DNA from 3 places in the Burkholderia ubonensis genome. Region 1 is predicted to be linked to each of the others. Evidence: riboswitches for the same ligand, from Rfam matches in the RefSeq annotation. Region 1 holds a riboswitch; each other region holds the start of a gene.
What was found. A riboswitch is a leader RNA that binds a small molecule or an ion and turns the genes downstream of it on or off. The one in region 1 is predicted to bind cobalamin.
Positions count from the first base shown of each region.

Region 2: it holds a riboswitch for cobalamin, as region 1 does, so the genes downstream of both, WJ35_RS14745 (iron ABC transporter permease) here and WJ35_RS03705 (HoxN/HupN/NixA family nickel/cobalt transporter) in region 1, are expected to answer to the same signal.
Region 3: it holds a riboswitch for cobalamin, as region 1 does, so the genes downstream of both, WJ35_RS24975 (TonB-dependent receptor domain-containing protein) here and WJ35_RS03705 (HoxN/HupN/NixA family nickel/cobalt transporter) in region 1, are expected to answer to the same signal.

Region 1 is NZ_CP013420.1:807,972-813,888, forward strand. It holds partial or broken gene cobN (cobaltochelatase subunit CobN) at 1-368, opposite strand, end outside; gene cobW (cobalamin biosynthesis protein CobW) at 375-1,454, opposite strand; gene WJ35_RS03705 (HoxN/HupN/NixA family nickel/cobalt transporter) at 1,482-2,540, opposite strand; cobalamin riboswitch at 2,728-2,994, opposite strand; cobalamin riboswitch at 3,181-3,350, shown strand; gene cobA (uroporphyrinogen-III C-methyltransferase) at 3,536-4,309, shown strand; gene WJ35_RS03715 (cobalamin biosynthesis protein) at 4,306-4,683, shown strand; gene cobO (cob(I)yrinic acid a,c-diamide adenosyltransferase) at 4,712-5,314, shown strand; gene WJ35_RS03725 (cobyrinate a,c-diamide synthase) at 5,318-5,917, shown strand, end outside.
Region 2 is NZ_CP013420.1:3,226,647-3,232,563, forward strand. It holds gene lgt (prolipoprotein diacylglyceryl transferase) at 1-401, shown strand, start outside; gene WJ35_RS14720 (SIMPL domain-containing protein) at 486-1,226, opposite strand; gene WJ35_RS14725 (EVE domain-containing protein) at 1,410-1,871, opposite strand; RNA gene ssrS (6S RNA) at 1,945-2,126, opposite strand; gene WJ35_RS14735 (cell division protein ZapA) at 2,207-2,521, opposite strand; gene WJ35_RS14740 (ATPase) at 2,518-2,868, opposite strand; cobalamin riboswitch at 3,024-3,278, shown strand; gene WJ35_RS14745 (iron ABC transporter permease) at 3,751-4,773, shown strand; gene WJ35_RS14750 (ABC transporter ATP-binding protein) at 4,770-5,567, shown strand; gene cobT (nicotinate-nucleotide--dimethylbenzimidazole phosphoribosyltransferase) at 5,620-5,917, shown strand, end outside.
Region 3 is NZ_CP013422.1:1,172,058-1,177,974, reverse strand. It holds gene WJ35_RS24980 (LysE family translocator) at 111-749, shown strand; gene WJ35_RS24975 (TonB-dependent receptor domain-containing protein) at 830-2,758, opposite strand; cobalamin riboswitch at 2,968-3,161, opposite strand; gene WJ35_RS24970 (threo-3-hydroxy-L-aspartate ammonia-lyase) at 3,408-4,385, opposite strand; gene WJ35_RS24965 (helix-turn-helix transcriptional regulator) at 4,431-5,069, opposite strand; gene WJ35_RS24960 (YbaK/prolyl-tRNA synthetase associated domain-containing protein) at 5,066-5,587, opposite strand.

The DNA of each region.
Region 1 (5,917 bases):
GGATCTTCCTGCAGGTCGCCCGAGAACATCGCGAGCCGCTGCCCGCGACGCGACGCGAGCGACATCGCCTGTTCGATCCCGTACGGCCAGTACGCCTCGCCGCCGAGATGGTCGATCACGACCGTCTTCGCATGCTGCAGCACGTCGTCGACGTAGAAATCGACCGACGCCGGCTGGCGCAGGAACGTCACGTTCGCGAGCCGCACGCTCGGGAAGCCCGCCGGCAGACGCGGCACGACGCTCGCGAGCAGCGACAGCGTCGTGTCCGCCGAGCTCAGGATCACGATCTCGGCGGGCTGCTGGTCGATCCGGACGACGCCCTGCGTATCGTCGACGAAGCCGCCCGGCGTGGTGCGCAGCAGATGCATCGCCGGTTACGCCTGTTGCAGCTCGGCCGCGAGCGCCGCGTCGAACGCGCGCTGCAGCGCGGCCGCGTCGAGATCCTCGCCGATCAGCACGAAGCGGCTCGCGCGCGCTTCGCCGTCCTGCCAGCGGCGGTCGAAATAGCTGTCGAAGCGGCGGCCGACGCCCTGGATCACGAGCCGCATCGGCGCGTCCGGCAGCGCGGCGAAGCCCTTCGCGCGATAGATCGTGTGCGTCTCGACGACGCGCTGGAGCGCCGCGATCGTCGCGTCGCGCGAGCCGGCGTCGCCGCTGACGACGACCGAGTCGAAGTCGTCGTGATGGTGATCGTGATCCTCGTCGTCGGCCGAGCCGTGGTGGTCGTGACGCAGGTGAATGGTTTCCTCGGACGCCGATTCGAGCCCGAGCAGCATCGCCAGATCGAGCTCGCCGCGCGTCGCGCGCACGATCTTCACCTGCGGCGGGATTTCCTCGCGGATCGCCGCCTCGACCTGCGCGAGCTGCGTATCGTCGACGAGGTCGGCCTTGTTGACGATCACGAGATCGGCCGCCGACAGCTGGTCGGCGAACAGCTCGTGCAGCGGCGATTCGTGGTCGAGGTTCGGATCGGCGCGGCGCTGCGCGTCGACCGCCTGCGGATTCTCGGCGAACTGGCCGCTCGCGGCGGCCGGGCCGTCGACGACGGTCACGACCGCGTCGACCGTGAAGCTGTTGCGGATCGTCGGCCAGTTGAATGCCTGCACGAGCGGCTTCGGCAGCGCGAGGCCGGACGTCTCGATCAGCACGTGATCGATGTCGGCGCGGCGTTCGACGAGCGCCTCCATCACCGGATAGAACTCCTCCTGCACGGTGCAGCAAAGGCAGCCGTTCGCGAGCTCGTAGAGCTGGCCGGACGCGTCGCCCTGCGCGTCCTCGCAGCCGATGCCGCAGCCCTTGAGGATTTCGCCGTCGATGCCGAGCTCGCCGAATTCGTTGACGATCACCGCGATGCGGCGGCCTTGTGCGTGTTGCAGCATGTGGCGCATCAGCGTCGTCTTGCCGCTGCCGAGAAAGCCCGTGACGATGGTGACGGGCAGCTTGCGCATGGTCATGAAAGATCCTGTATCGAAGAAAGGGAGTCAGGCGGAGATCGTCACGTCGATCTCGTCGTAGCGCTTCAGGCGGTAGATCGCGGCCGACACGACCCAGCACGCGATGAACAGGCCGATCACGAAGTAGCCGAGCATGCCGAAGTGCGACGCCACCATCGACGCGAAGGCCCACACGGGGCCCTGCAGCGACAGCTTGTCGGCGAGCAGCGCGAGCACCTCGATGCCGCCGATCAGCGCGGCGACCAGCACCGACACGAACGTGATCGTCATGTTGTAGTAGATCTTGCGGATCGGCCGCACGTACGCCCAGCGGTACGCGCCCATCATCAGGATGCCGTCGGTCGTGTCGACGAGCGTCATGCCCGCGGTGAACAGCGCCGGCAGCGCCATCACCGACCAGAACGACAGGCCGCCCTGCACCTGCGTCGCGGAGATGCCGAACAGCGCGATCTCGGTCGCGGTGTCGAAGCCGAAGCCGAACAGAAAGCCGACAGGATACAGGTGCCAGCTGCGCGACACGAGGCGGAACAGCGGCCGGAACAGGCGCGCGAGCACGCCGCGCTGGTTCAGCAGCATGTCGAGATCCGCGTCGACGATCGCTTCGCCTCGGCGCGCCGCGCGGAAGGTGCGGTACACGGAGATCAGGATCAGCAGGTTCGCGGTCGCGAGCAGCAGCAGGAAGAAGGCCGACACGCACGTGCTGACGACGCCGCCCCACGCCTTCATGCTCTCGAAGCGCGCGAGCGACGCGGCTGTGAGCGCGACCACGACGGACATCACGATCACGACCGTCGAATGGCCGAGCGAGAAGAACAGGCCGGCGCCGAGCGGGCTGCGGCCTTCCTGCATCAGCTTGCGGGTGACGTTGTCGATGGCCGCGATGTGGTCGGCGTCGACCGCGTGGCGCAGGCCGAACACGTACGCGAGCAGCGCGGTGCCGAGCAGCACCGGCTGGCCGTGGAACGCGATGAACGCCCAGATCCACGCGCCGACGTTGAAGGCGGCCAGCAGTGAATAGATGACGATGATCTTGCCGCGCAGCCCGGACGGGCTGTCGTTGAACAGGCGGAAAAGCGAGTCGAGCATGGTGCTCCCTGGCGAACGGTCGACATGATGAATGCCAACACGGCTGCCGCCTGCCCTGCCCGCGCGGCCCGCCGCTCGCCGCGCCCGGCCGCGCGCACGCGTGCGACGCTCCGATCGATGACGGAAGTGGAAAACGCTCGGGCGTCGGGCGTGCTGCGGCCGTGGACGATGCGCCGCATCCCCGCGGCGCTGAACCCCTCGTCTCGGCCGGTATCCGGGCTGACGAACACGCCGCTTCGCCTTCCCGGACGCATCACGCGTCCAGTGGCGGTCGTCCGCATGCGCGGGAGGCATGCGGCGAAGCGGCGCTGCATCGCGGCGGGCGCAGTGCGTTCGCTTACCGTTGCGGGGGCAGCACAGGTTGGCGCGACTGCGGTGCAGCCAGGCTCCCTGCTTCCCGTTTAACTGCGCACGCCGGCGGGCGCGCGCGAGCACCGAAACGCGTGCGAGTGTAGGGGGCGGTGCCGGCAGCGTCAAGGCAAAACCGGCCATCGCGGGGCCGCCGCCGGGCGCCGCGACCGCACACGGCGGCCCGCCGCGCGCGGCCGCGGGGGCAGGCATGGCCGGTTCGCGCGGGCCGGGCGCTGTGCTATCGTATGCGCCGCGTTCGGTGCCCGCGCCCGCCTTCCGGCAGGTGCAGTTAAACGGGAAACAGGAGGCGGACATCCGCCCGGCCTGTGCTGTCCCCGCAACGGTACGCCGCCCGCGCGACGCGCTTTCAGCGCGCGCGCCCATGCCGCCCACGATGCCACTGCCCGCCTGCTTCGGGTGGGAAGGCCGCGGCCTGGCAAGCGGCCAGCCCGGATACCGGCCGACGCAAGGGGCGAGCGATGCGCTCGCCGAACGCCCGGTCCGCGGGGGACGGACCGGAGCGCCGTCTGCCCGCGCCCACGCGCTTCGCCCGATCCGCCCATGCACTGCCTGTCTGCCGGCCCCCGTGCCGCTCGCCGTTTCGTTTCCCCTGCCATGCCGCGGTGCGTGCCGTGCCGCCCCCGATGAGCCGCGCCTGGCTGATCGGCGCGGGCCCCGGCGACGCCGACCTGCTGACGCTCAAGGCCGTGCGCGCGATCGGCGCGGCCGACGTGCTGCTCGTCGACGATCTCGTGAACCCCGAGGTGCTGCGGCATGCGCGCGCCGATGCGCGCATCGAGCACGTCGGCAAGCGCGGCGGCCACGCGTCGACGCCGCAGGACGCGATCGTCGCCGCGATGCTCGCGCACCTGCGCGCGGGCCGCAGCGTCGCGCGCCTGAAAGGCGGCGACCCGTTCGTGTTCGGCCGCGGCGGCGAAGAGCTGATCGCGCTCGGCGCGGCGGGCTTTCCGGTCGAGGTCGTGCACGGCATCACCGCCGGCATCGCCGCGCCGGCCGCCCTCGGCATCCCGGTCACGCATCGCGGCGACGCGCAGGGCGTGATCTTCGTCACCGGGCACGGCGCGGGCGATGACGAGCCCAACTGGCGCGCGCTCGCCGCGACCCGCATGACGCTCGTGATCTACATGGGCATCCGCCGCCTCGCGGCGATCGCCGCCGCGCTGCGCGCGGGCGGCCTGCCGGACGACACGCCGTGCGCGGCGATCGAATCGGCGACGCGGCCCGAGCAGCGGCACGTGCTGGCGACGCTGGCGACCCTCGTCGAGCGCATCGGCGCGGCCGGCATCGGCTCGCCTGCGATCGTCGTGGTCGGCCGCGTCGCGGCGCTGGCCGCCGATCCCGCGGTGCAGGCCGCACTGGCCGCACCGGCCGAACCTGCGCCGCCGGAGCCAGCATGATGCGGGTCGCGCTCGGTCTCGGCTTTCGCGCGGGCGTCACCGCCGCACAGCTCGACGCCGCGGTCCGCGCGGCGCTCGCGCGGCACCCGCACGCGCAGCCGGCCGTGGTCGCGACGCTCGCCGGCAAATCGCGCGCACGCGCGCTGCGCACGCTCTGCGCGCGGCGCGGCTGGCCGCTCGTCGCCTTCGACGCGGCGCAGCTCGCCGCCCACCCCGAACTGGCGCAGAGCACGCCGTCACCCGCCGCGCTCGCCCGCTTCGGCGTGGCCGGCGTCGCCGAGCCGTGCGCGCGGCTCGCCGCGCCGCGCGGCCGGCTGCTCGGCCCGAAGCTCGCGCGGGACGGCGTGACGGTCGCGCTCGCCGGCCCGCTTTGAACCCATTCTTTCGACAGGACGACTCCCGATGAAAACCGATCCCGAAGCGCACCAGCGGATGACCGAGCGCCGCCGCGCCGGCCACGAGAAGAAGCAGGCCGCCGCCGTCAACGAAAAGGGCCTGCTGATGGTCCACACCGGCAACGGCAAGGGCAAGAGCACCGCCGCGTTCGGCATGGCCGTGCGCGTGCTCGGCCACGGGATGCGGCTCGGCGTCGTGCAGTTCATCAAGGGCGCGCTGCACACGTCCGAGCGCGATTTCCTCGGCGCGGTCGCGCACTGCGATTTCGTGACGATGGGCGACGGCTATACGTGGAACACGCAGAACCGCGACGCCGACATCGCGACCGCCCGCAAGGGCTGGGACGAGGCGCGCCGGATGATCGAGAGCGGCGATTACCAGATGGTGATCCTCGACGAGCTGAACACCGTGCTCAAGTACGAATACCTGCCGCTCGATGAAGTGCTCGCGACGCTGGCCGCGCGCCCTGCTTCGCTGCACGTCGTGGTGACGGGCCGCCACGCGCCCGACGCGCTGATCGACGCGGCCGACCTCGTCACCGAGATGCGGCTCGTCAAGCATCCGTACAAGGAGCAAGGCGTGAAGGCGCAGCGCGGCGTGGAGTTCTGAACCATGCCCGCCTGCCCCGCGCTGTTCGTCAGCGCGCCCGCGTCCGGCCAGGGCAAGACCTCGGTGACGACCGGCCTCGCAAGGCTGCACCGCCGGCTCGGCCGCCGCGTGCGCGTGTTCAAGACCGGCCCGGATTTTCTTGACCCGATGCTGCTCGAACGCGCGAGCGGCGCACCCGTGCACGCGCTCGACCTCGGCATGGTCGGTGAAGCCGGCTGCCGCGCGCTGCTCGCCGACGCCGCGCGCGACGCCGACCTGATCCTGATCGAAGGCGTGATGGGGCTGTTCGACGGCACGCCGAGCAGCGCGGATCTGGCCGTCGCGTTCGGCGTGCCGGTCGTCGCGGTGATCTCCGCGAAATCGATGGCGCAGACCTTCGCCGCGATCGCGTTCGGCCTTGCGCGATTTCGCGCGGACCTGCCGTTTCACGGCGTGCTGGCGAACCGGGTCGGCTCCGCGCGTCACGCGGAATTGCTGCGGCAGGCGCTGCCCGACGACCTGCGCTGGCTCGGGCACGTGCCTGCCGATGCCGGCATCGCGCTGCCGGAGCGCCATCTCGGCCTGCATCAGCCGAACGACATCGACGATCTCGATGCGCGGCTC
Region 2 (5,917 bases), 850 kb from region 1:
TGCTGTTCCCGGGTGCGATGCGCGACGATGCGGCCTGGCTGCCCGCGCATCCGGCGCTCGTCGCGAAGTGGCATCTGGCCGACGTGTTCATGCAATACCAGATGCTGCCGCGCCATCCTTCGCAGCTCTATGAAATCGCGCTCGAAGGCGTCGTGCTGTTCTTCGCGCTGTTCTTCTTCTCGCGCAAGCCGCGGCCGATGGGCGCGGTGTCCGCGCTGTTCCTGATCGGCTACGGTCTCGCGCGCTTCACGGTCGAGTTCGCGCGCGAACCGGACGACTTCCTCGGGCTGCTTGCGCTCGGCCTGTCGATGGGGCAGTGGCTGTCGCTGCCGATGATCCTCGCGGGCGTCGCGCTGATGGTCTGGGCATATCGCCGCCGTGCGGCGGCCTCGGCTGCGTGATGCGATCGCGCAACTGACGCACCAACGAAAAACGCCGGCCACTGGGCCGGCGTTTTCGCATCTGGCGTGCTCGAGCGTCGTGCGTTACTTCATCTGCACCGAGCCGTTGACCGTGACCGACACGGTCGCCTTGCCGCCTTCGACCGCGATCGGCGCGCTCATCTTCGCGCTGTCCATCGCGGGTGCGGCCATCGCCATCATGCGCGGATACGGCTGCACGTTGCGGCCGCTGCCGACGTTCACGTCGCGAATCGAATAGTTGTTGTAGCCGAACGCCTTCGCGGCCTCGTCCGCGCGCACGCGGAACGACTTGATCGCTTCGGTCGTGAGCTTCTGCTCGGCCGCGCGCTGCGCTTCCGGCGACAGCGAGAACTCGACGTTCGCGACCTGCATCAGGTTCGACAACTGGCCCGCGAGCTTCGACGCCGCGGCGAAATCGCGCGATTCGAGCACGACCTCGGTGCGGCCGCGCCATGCGGAGATCCTGCCGTCGCGGTCAGTGCTCGGATAGACGGAGAACGCGCCCGTGCGCGCAGTGACGCCCGACACGCTCTTCGCCTGCGCGAGCGCGGCGTCGGCGCGCTGGTTCAGCGCGGACGTCAGGCTGCCCGGGTCCTTCGCCTGCTGCTCGTAGAACAGCGTGATGTGGATGATGTCCTGCGGCACCTCGGCGCTCGCCTGCGACGACAGCGACAGTACGCCCGACGGCTCCGGAAAATGCGGGTTGACGGCCTGCGCGTGCGCCGCGGGCGACGCGAGCGTCAGCGCGACGGGAACGGCGGCGGCGAGAGCGAGCGACAGCGCGAGTGCGGATTTCTTGGTCATTGTTGGACTCCTTGTGCGAGGGCGCGCACGCGGATCACGCGTGCGCGACGCGGGCGGGCCGCGCGACGAAAAAACGACGGCCGGCCCGACTGGCCGGCAGCGGTTGCTTAGGCTGCGCGACCGCGCCGCGAGTTCCGGACGGGCGGTCGTGCGTTGACCAAATTTAATGTTTGCCCTTTGCGTTCACTTCATCAGCCGTTCGGTGATGAAGCGCCATTCGGCGCGCGTGACGGGCGTGATCGACAGCCGGTTGCCTTTCGCGAGCACGCGCATGTCGGCGAGCTCGTCGTATTCGCGCAGTGCGGCGAGCGGCACGAGCGCCGCCTTCTTCACGAAGCGCACGTCGACGAGCAGCCAGCGCGGCGTTTCCTGCGTCGACTTCGGATCGTAATAGGGGCTCTTCGGATCGAACTGCGTGGGATCGGGGTAGGGTGTCGACGACACTTCGGCGAGGCCCGCGATGCCGGGCTCGGGGCAGCTCGAGTGATAGAACAGCACGCCGTCGCCGATCTGCATCGTGTCGCGCATGAAATTGCGCGCCTGATAGTTGCGCACGCCGGTCCACGGCAGCGTGCGCTGCGGCGCATTCGCGAGATCGTCGATGCTCGCTTCGTCCGGTTCGGACTTCATCAGCCAGAATTGCATGGATCGTGATCGACGCAGAAAGAGGCTGCTACAAAAGGAAACGGCATCGGGATAGGTACCCGATGCCGTTGAATAGGCCCCCGCCTTAGCCGCTAGGCCGGCATCCTGAACCTGGGGTTCAGAATTGGTCGCAGTTAGCAGCACTTCGGGTACATCAGACAGAGTGACGCGCGCGCCCGTGCTACAAATTTCCGCAACCGTGCACATGGCATTGGTTCAAGGAATATATGACCTTGGCGAACCAGGCAGGGAAGCTGACTAAACTGTGAATCTATGTGTCCAATTTGACCACCGTTGACCGTGGAGATCAAGGGAAATCGACGCATCGATCCGGGTTACTGCGTCTCGTGCTGTGCGAGCACCGCACCGAGCTGTTCATTCATTTGGCGCATTGTACGCCGGATTTCTTCCGCGGGAAATGCTTCACCGTGACGCACGCTCTGCTGCAGCCGCAGCAGTTCCGACGCGAGCGACAGCGCCGCCATCACGGCGATGCGGTCCGTGCCGCGCACCGAGCTGTTCGAGCGGATCTTCGTCATTTCCGCGTCGACGCGCGCGACGGCTTCCAGCAGCGCCGCTTCGGTCTCGGCCGAACAGGCGAGCCGGTAGGCCTGGCCGAGAATCGAGACTTCGATCTGCTTGGTGCTCATGCATGTTCTCCGTGGCTGGCTGCGTCGTCGCTATCGGTGCGCGACTGCGCATCCAGCAGGTCGAGCTGGTTGTCGGCTTCCGCCGCGCTCTTCGTGCGCGGCAGCTTCTCGAGAATCGCGTTCAGCTTGACCTGCGCGTCGTCGATCTTCGCCGACAGCGTGTCGCGTTCCTCCGCGAGCGCGTTGCGTTCCTCGCGCAGCTGCGTGAGCTCGCTGCGCACCGTGTCCGCTTCCGCGCGCAGTTGCGCGACCTGCTCCTCGAGCGCGAGCCGTTCCGAGTGATAGCGCTGGTTCAGCGCAATCAGCCGGCCAATATTTTGAGATAAGGTTTCGAGTTCGTTGAGCATCTGCTGCGTCCTCTAAAGACCCAGCATTTTAGCGCGGAATAACGCACATTCCGACATATGTAACGTTTCCAGTCGTAACACCCCCGCTTCTTGCCGCGAATATGCCGGTTGCGCAACGCGCGGCCCGCTTTCTTGACGCTCTCGCGGCCCGCTCCTAAACTTGGCGCCGCCTCGGTGCTCGCGCGTGCGACGCGCGGTTAAACGGGAAGCAGGGCGCGGGCTCCGCCAGGAGCCGCCAACCTGCGCTGCCCCCGCAACGGTAAGCGGCCGCATCGGACGATGCAGGCCGGCTCGGGTGCGCTCGGCGTGTGCGGTTCGCACGCGGGCGCAGGCCACTGCGCATGTCTCGCGCGGGAAGGCGAGCCGGAACGCCGCCAGCCCGGATACCGGCCGAGGCGGGGAGCCCGTGCGCGGGCTTCGTAACGCGCGGCCTGCGGGGAAGCGGGGCGCGCTGCGGTTCACAGGACTTTCTTCGATGCTGACCCCAATCATTCGCACGACGCTGCGCATGCCGCCGCGTGCCGTGTGCCGCCGTCACGTTGCGTGCGGCCAGTGCGGCTGCGCCGGGCTCGGCGAGTTCGGCGAGTGCGGCGGCCTCGCACGCGAGCGCGATGCCGCACGACCGGCAAGCGCGCGAGGCGCGAGCGTGCGCGCGACGCCGTGCGCGCGGACCGGCCGTTCGATGGATCTCGACCGTCACGGGCCGGCGTCGCCGAAGTGCGGCGCAGCAACTCGCCGTACGGGGGCCGGCAACCTGCACATCGGTTCGACACGTCGCAGCGCGACGTCCGTTCGGCGTTCGCCTCGGCGCAACGCAATCTCCGTCATGCGTTCGTCTCACCGCAGCGCCACGCGCGTGCGCCGCTGCTCGACCTTCGTCGGATGCGGCGCATGAATGCCGCGCGTGCCGTCGCGATCTGGACCACGCTCGCCGGCGTGGTGGCGCTGCTGTTCGTCGCGTCACTGACGATCGGCAGCGTGCCGATCTCGCCGCTGCAGGCGCTCGCGTCGCTCGTGCCGCACGGCGGCGACACGTCGGGCGGCACGGCGCTGTTCGGCGACATCGTCCGCACGCTGCGCGTGCCGCGCGCGCTCGCCGGCTTCGCGTGCGGCGCGCTGCTCGCGCTCGCGGGCGCGCTGCTGCAGGTGCTGCTGCGCAATCCGCTCGCCGAGCCGTACGTGCTCGGCGTGTCGGGCGGCGCGGCCGGTTTCGCGCTGGTCGCGATGATCGCGGGCGGCGCGTGGTGGCTCGTCGATGCGTCGGCGTTCGCCGGCGCGCTCGTGTCGATGCTGCTCGTGCTCGGCCTCGCGCGCCGCGAGCTGTGGCGCGGCGACGCGCGCGACGCATCGCCGCGGCTGCTGCTCACCGGCGTCGTGATCGCGGCAGGGTGGGGCGCGCTCGTCACGCTGCTGCTGTCGCTCGCGCCCGATGCGCGGCTGCGCGGCATCATCTTCTGGCTGACGGGCGACCTGAACGGCGTCGCGACGCCGTGGTTCGCATGGGCCGCGCTCGCGCTCGCCGCGGGCGTCGCGCTGCCGGCCGCGCCGCAACTGAACGTGCTGCTGCGCGGCGACGCGACCGCGCTCGCGCTCGGCGTGCCGGTCGCGCGGCTGCGCGTGCGGATCTATCTCGTCGCGTCGCTGGCCGCCGCGGCCGCGGTGACGACCGCCGGCACGATCGGCTTCGTCGGGCTCGTCGTCCCGCACGCGCTGCGCCTCGCGTTCGGCAACGACCAGCGCATGCTGCTGCCCGCCGTGATGCTCGCGGGCGGCGGCGGCGTGATGGCGGCCGACCTGCTCGCGCGCACCGTGATCGCGCCCGCGCAACTGCCGGTCGGCGTGATGACCGCGCTGATCGGCGTGCCGGTGTTCCTGTGGATGTTGCTGAGGAGGCCGCCGCGATGACGCACGCTGCCGACGCGGATTGCACGGCGCTCGCGCTCACGCTCGAGGCCGGCGCGCGCACGCTGCTGGGCGGTTTCACGCAGACGTTCCGGCCCGGCGAGATCTGGTGCGTCGCGGGGCCGAACGGCGCCGGCAAGACGACGCTGCTCGCGACGCTCGCGGGCCTTTCTGCGCCATCGGGCGGCCACGTCGAAGCCGACGGCCGGCCGCTTGCCGCGTGGCCGGCCGCGCAGCTCGCGCAGCGGCGCGCGCTGATGCCGCAGCAACTGCACGACGCGTTCAGCGCGACCGTGTTCGACACGGTGCTGCTGAGCCGCTTCCCGTATCTCGGCGGCTGGGGCTGGGAGCGCGACGGCGATCGCGCGGCCGCGCGCGATGCGCTGGCGACCTTCGGCCTGGCAGCGCTCGCCGGGCGCGACGTGCTGTCGCTGTCCGGCGGCGAGCGGCAGCGCGTCGCGCTGGCCGCGACGCTGTGCCAGGGCGCGCCGCTGCTGCTGCTCGACGAGCCGCTCGCGCATCTCGACCTGCATCACCAGATCGACTGCCTGACCGCGCTGGCCGCGTGGCTCGAAGCCGATCAGCGCACCGTGCTGTTTTCGTGCCACGATCTGAATCTCGCGCGGCGCTTCGCGACGCACGCGCTGCTGCTCGATGGACGCGGCCACGCGTGGGCGGGGCCCGTGCATGACGTGCTGACGCCCGAACGCGCGAGCGACGCGTTCGGCTATCCGCTCGTGCTGATCCGCCAGGACGGCCGCGACGCGCTGCTGCCCGCGTGGCCGGAGCGGCGATGAATGCCTTTCTTTCGACGCGCGGCGGTTGCCGCGTCCATGAGGTGAACTCCCGATGACACCGATCGACTTCCTGCCTGACATCGCGCCGCTCGACGCTTCGCTGCGCGCGCGCCTGCAACATGTGATCGACCACAAGACCAAGCCGCCCGGCAGCCTCGGCCAGCTCGAGCCGCTGGCGCTGCAGCTCGGCATGATCCAGCGCACCGAGCGTCCGCTCGTGCAGCGTCCGGTGACGATCGTGTTCGCCGCCGACCACGGGATCGCGGCCGAAGGCGTGAGTCCGTATCCGCAGGCCGTGACCGCGCAGATGGTCGCGAACTTCCTTGCCGGCGGCGCGGCGATCAACGCGT
Region 3 (5,917 bases), on a different replicon from region 1:
CGGAGTTTTTAAGGTGAAAGCGCCATTTTTCCTTAAAAACCGGCTTCAGCGGCGATCGGATTTTCCATACGATGCTTTCTCCAGTCATCACACATCGCCGGGAGCCGGTCATGCTGTTCATCAAGTCCGTCGTGATCGGGTTGTCGATCGCGCTGCCGGTCGGCCCGATCGGCATGCTGTGCATCCAGCGCAGCCTGAGCCGGGGCTTTCAAGCGGGGTTCGCGACGGGCCTGGGCGCCGCATGCGCCGACGCGCTCTACGGACTGCTCGGCGCGCTCGGTGTGGCCGGCGTCGTCACCGCGTTTCCGATGCTGACCGTCGTGCTGAAGATCGGCGGCGGCGCGTTTCTCATGTGGCTGGCCTGGACCATCGCGCGGCAGGGAGCGCCTGCGCCGGCCGCGCGCGCCGAACTGCCGCGCACGACCGCGCTGCGCGATTTCGTCACGACCTTCGGCCTGACGCTGTCCAACCCGATGACGATCCTGTCGTTCGTCGGAATCTTCGCGGCGCTCGGCCCGCTGGCCGGCGCGCACGACAGCGGAATGCGCGCGACGGTCGCGATGATGGTGGGCGGCGTGTTCGTCGGTTCGGCGGCGTGGTGGCTGTGCCTGAGCGGCACGAGCGCCGCGCTGCGCACCAGGATGCCGCCGGCGCTCATGTACGCACTCGCGCGCGTGTCCGCGGTCGTGATCGCGGGATTTGGCGCGATCCAGCTGATCGCAGGCGTGCGTGGCGTCGCAGGGGCGTGACGCGCATCGCGGCGCGACCGCGTATGCACGAGGACTCGATGCGGCACCGCCCGCGCGGGCCAGTGCCGTACCCGGCGCGATCAGAACGTATAGCTGATCTTGCCGAACGCAGTGCGGCCCAACGTGTTGTAGCCGTAGGCGGTCATGTACTGGCGGTCGAACAGGTTCGACAACGTGGCCGACACCGTCAGATGCGCGTTGACCTTGTACGACGCGCGCAGGTTCACGCTCAGGTACGACGGCAGATAGGTCGTGTTGGCCGGGTCGTCGAACGTCGTGCCGCCGTAGCTAAGCGTGGCGCCGGTACTCAACGCATGCAGGCGCAATTCGTCCCACGTGTGGTCGACGCTCGCGCTGAAGGTCTGGCGCGGCCGGCGGCTCAGCCAGCTTTCGTTGGTCACGTCCTGCGGATTCAGGATGCCCACCGCGATGCTGACCGGCGTCGACCGGCCGATCGTCCCCTTGTACGACAGGTCGATGCCGCGGATATGCGCGCGGCCGATGTTCATCGGCGAGAACGTCGCCGGGTTGTACGCGATCAGGTTGTTGACGCGCGTGTCGTAAATCGCAGCGCTGAACGTGCCGTATGCCGTATTCGCATCGAGCGCCGCCTCGACCGAATCGCTGCGTTCGGGGTTCAGGTTCGGATTGCCGTAACCGGGGTAGTACAGGTCGTTGAACGACGGCAGGCGGAACGCATTGCCGTACGAGACGCGCGCCGCATACACCGGCGTGATCGCCCACGACAGCGCGACGTTACCCGTGTTCACCGCCTTGCCCATGATGATCTCGTGCCGGCCCGCGACGAACATCGTCACGCTGCCGAGCGTCGCCGACTGATGCAGCGAAAACGCCGAGTCGTTGCGCGTCGGTATGCCGTCCGGCAGGTCGGCAGGCAGGAACGCCTGCTCGCGCGTGAAGTCGTAGGCCAGCTTCGTCTCGCCCGACAGCGGCAGCCCGAACAGCCGGAAGCCGTGCTCCTGATGCGTGAGCGACGTCGACACGCTGATGCGCTGCGAATCGATCTGGTCGGTCGGGATGGTCGGATCGTTCGCATACAGGAACTGCCGGTCGCTCGCATAACCGAACGACTGCGCGAACTGCGTGTCGCGCGTGATGTCGAGATGGAACGCGACGCCGGTCGTCAGCTGATGGTCGAGTTGGCGATTCGCGAAGCCTGCGTTGTCGTAGGACAGGTCGGAGCGGTGATACAGCGCGAACGTCGAGACCGACCAGTTGCCGCGTGCATAGCCGAGACGCGCATCGAGATCCTGCGCGTGATACGGATTGCGTCCGGCCTCGTGGTACGGCAGCACTGGCTGCGTGGCGTCGATGCCGGCGGTGTTGTAGTCGTGCAGGCCGAGCGAGTAGGTGAGGCCGCCGAGCGCGGCGAGCGGGCCGGTGGACGGCACGGTGCCGGACGTGCGCAGCTGCGTATCGAAGGTCTTGTTCGAGCCGCCGCCGAACGACACGCTCGTCTGGTTCGGCTGACCCGCGGCGCGGCGCGTGAACAGCTGCACGACGCCGCCCATCGCGTTCGCGCCGAACGACGCGGCGGCCGGCCCGGAGATCACCTCGACGCGCTCGAACGCTTCGGTCGGCAGGTCAGCCCACGGCGCGATGCCGGTGGTCGGCGAGCCGATCGGGATGCCGTCGATGAACACCGCGACCTGGCTCGCCGACGAGCCGCGGATGCTGACCGACGCGGACGAGCCGGGGCCGCCGTTGGACGACACCGTCACACCGGGCAGCGTCGCGAGCGCCTGCGTGATGCTCGGCTCGCTGGGCGACAGCCGCTCGAGGTCGGCGCGCGTGAGCACCTGCGTCGTCGCATAGCGCTGGTCGAACGACTCGGGCAGGCGCCGCGTGTCGGTCACGGCGATGGTCGGCAGCTCCGTGCCGGCCGCGGGCGGCGACGCTTCGGCAGGCGCCGTGTCGCCGGCCGCGTGCGCGAGCGGGCAGAGCAGCGCCGATGCGGCGGACGTGGCGAGAAGGTGGCGAAGATTCATGATGCGGCGAGCGTGGTCGTGTTGCAGATGCGGCGTGCGCGCGAGCCGGCGCCGCGCACGCAGGCGGTGCAGCGGCGCGATGCTTCCGGCGCGGAAGCGAGGGCGGTAAGAATGAACATGCGAAGCGTTCAGAGGTCGGGGCCGTCCATGCAACGGGGCGACCGCCAACGGCGGTGCCGGCGCATCGGGACACCCCGCCCGGTGCGGCTGCTGGACCTCGGGTCGATGGCAGGTCTCCTGGCTTGCGGGTCGTCATCCGCGCCGGCCTTCCCGGTTTCCCAGTGGCGCGTGGTGGCGCGGATTCGCCGCTTACAGTTGCGGGGGCAGCCGCAGATTGGAGGCTCGGCCTCTGCTGCGTTCCCTTTTGATCCCGTCTCCGGGAACCATCGGTGCGCAAGCGTAAGGGCGAGCACGCCGGCACGTCAATCGTCGAATCGCGCAGGGGTGCGAAAAAACGTCACCGCGCGTCGAATGCTCGCGGATGGCGTGTCGCGGGCGCAACGGAGCGTATTTCACATCTGACGAAAGCGGCTGGCCGTGGCGGGGCGATATGAGGCTGGAACGCGCGCGTCCTCGTCGTTCGAACGAGGCGGTGGGGTGTTGCGCCGGGAGCGCGCGCCGCAGCCGCCGGCGCGCGCCCCCGGCGATTTCATGCGGCGGGACTGGAAACCAGTGCGGCGAAGTTCGCGAGGTCGATATTGCCGCCGCTGATGATGATACCGACGCGCTTGCCCGCGAGTTCGTCCTTCATCTTGCGTGCGGCCGCGAGCGACAGGCAGCCGGTCGGCTCGACGATGAGCTTCATCCGGGTTGCGAAGAACCGCATGCTGTCGACCAGTTCGGCGTCGGTCGCTGTCAGGATGTCGTCGACGTCGCGCCGCAGGATCTGGAACGTCAGGTTGCCCAGATGCTGCGTCTGCGCGCCGTCGGCGATCGTGCGCGGCGTGTCGATGTGCACGATCGCGCCGCTGCGGAACGATTGCTGGCCGTCGTTGCCGGCTTCGGGCTCGACGCCGTACAGCTTCGCTTGCGGCGACAGCGCACGCGTCGCGAGCGCGGTGCCGGAGAGCAGCCCGCCGCCGCCCATCGGGACGAACAGCGCATCGAGCGCGCCCACTTCGTCGAACAGCTCCTTCGCGGCAGTCCCTTGTCCGGCGAGCACGTCCGGGTGGTCGTAAGGCGGAATCAGCGTGAGCCCGTGCTTCTCCGCCAGCTCGCGGCCGATCTGCTCGCGGTCTTCCGTATAGCGGTCGTAGGTCACGACGTTGCCGCCGTAGCCGCGCGTGGCGGCCATCTTCGCGGCCGGCGCGTCCTGCGGCATCACGATCGTTGCCGGGATGCCGAGCATGCGCGCCGACAGCGCGATCGCCTGCGCGTGGTTACCCGACGAGAAGGTGACGACGCCGTTGCGGCGCTGCGTGGCGTCGAAGCGCGACAGCGCGTTGAAGGCGCCCCGAAACTTGAAGGCGCCCATGCGCTGAAAATTCTCGCACTTGAAGAACACTTGCGCGCCGAGCGCGTCGTCGAGCGTGCTCGACGTCATCACGGGCGTGCGGTGCGCGTGGCCCTGCAGGCGCGCGGCGGCGGCCGCGACGTCGTCGTAGGTGGGAAGGGTCGGATTGGTCATCGGTGGCTCTCGTCGATAGGGCGATCATCGGGGCGGGCGTGCCCGTCATTTTGCATCGTTGTACACGGTCGCGCGCGAGACGCCCAGGTGTTGCGCGACGATTTCCATCGCGCGGCGCACCTCGAGAAAGCCGTCTGCCTTCAGCATCTGCATCAGCTCGCGCCGCTGGTCGGTCTTCAGTTCGCGCGGCGTGGACGCGAGACGCGTCGCGAACGCATCGATGCGCTGCCGGATCGCGTCGGCGCCGGCCGGATCGAGCGTGTCGGCGACCGGCGCGCCTTCGACGCTGCAGAACTGGTTCAGCATCCCCTGGAAGCCGCGGAACAGCGTGACGTCCGCGTTCAGGCACAGCGCGGCCACGTAATGGCCGCTCGAATCCTTGATGCCGATCGACGTGCTCTTGGCCTGGCGCCCGTCGCTGAACCGATTCGCATAGTTCGCGAGCACTTGCGGGTAGCTGTCGTCCGCGATGCGGGCGAGGCCGAGTTCCGTCGCGGGGTCACCAACCTCGCGCCCGGACAGGTTGTTGTGGATGGCGAGAATCGCATGCTTCGGCGAGCGCAGGTCGTGCACGACGACCTCGGTGAACGGCGCGAACATCGCGCCGAGCCCTTCGGCGATGCGCAGCACCTGTTCGATCAGCGATGCCTGTTCCAGCTGCGGCGTCGGGCGGGAACGGTTCATCGCGCGGCTTCGAGCGCAGGTGCGTCGGTGGTCTCGGGACGCGTGATGTCGGCGAGCAGCGGTCGGGCGATCCGCACGTAATCGGACGCGTCGAGCACGATCGAGCGGTCGAGGCGTCCGGCGTTGAACGCGATCGCGTCGTTGCGTTCGACCAGCGCCGGATCGACGACGAGCGTCACGCTCGCGTCAAACACGAACGGCGGCACGGCGCCCATCACGCAGCCGGTGACGGCGGCCGCGCGCTCCGGCGGCGCCAGCGTCGCCTTGCGACGGCCGAGCGCGTCGGCGACCTTGCGGAAGTCGATCTTCAGATGACCGGGGATCACTGCCAGCGCGGTCGCATCGCCGCCATCCTTGAACGTGCAGAGCATCGCCTTCGCGCCCTGTTCGGGACGCGTGCCGCGAATCGCGGCGATCACGTCGGATTTGCCCTCTGCGGGGTGCTCGAGCACGCGGAACCGCGCACCGTTGCTGGTCAGCAGCTCGCACAGCCCGTTGAAGACGGGGTATTCGGTCATGTCGTGGCAGGCCGTAAGAGTGCGCGCGTAGCGCGGTCGAAATAGATGAATCATCCAAGTATAGACGTTTTGTCGCGCCGCAGACAGAAAAGGGCGTTGGGCGCACGGCAGGCAAGGCGCGCGCACCGTGTACCGAAAGGCCATTTCATGTTGCGAAATGGCGTGGGCGCTTTCGTGCCGCCTGTCTTTCCGTGCCTTGAAAAAGTGTTTTGCATCGCAAAAACTCGGACCTATCTCATTGAAAATTAACAGAAATTTATATCTTATGTCTTATATAAGAGTTGGCCGAAAGCGCGCCGTGCAGCGGTACTATTAAGTCCATGCAGTTCG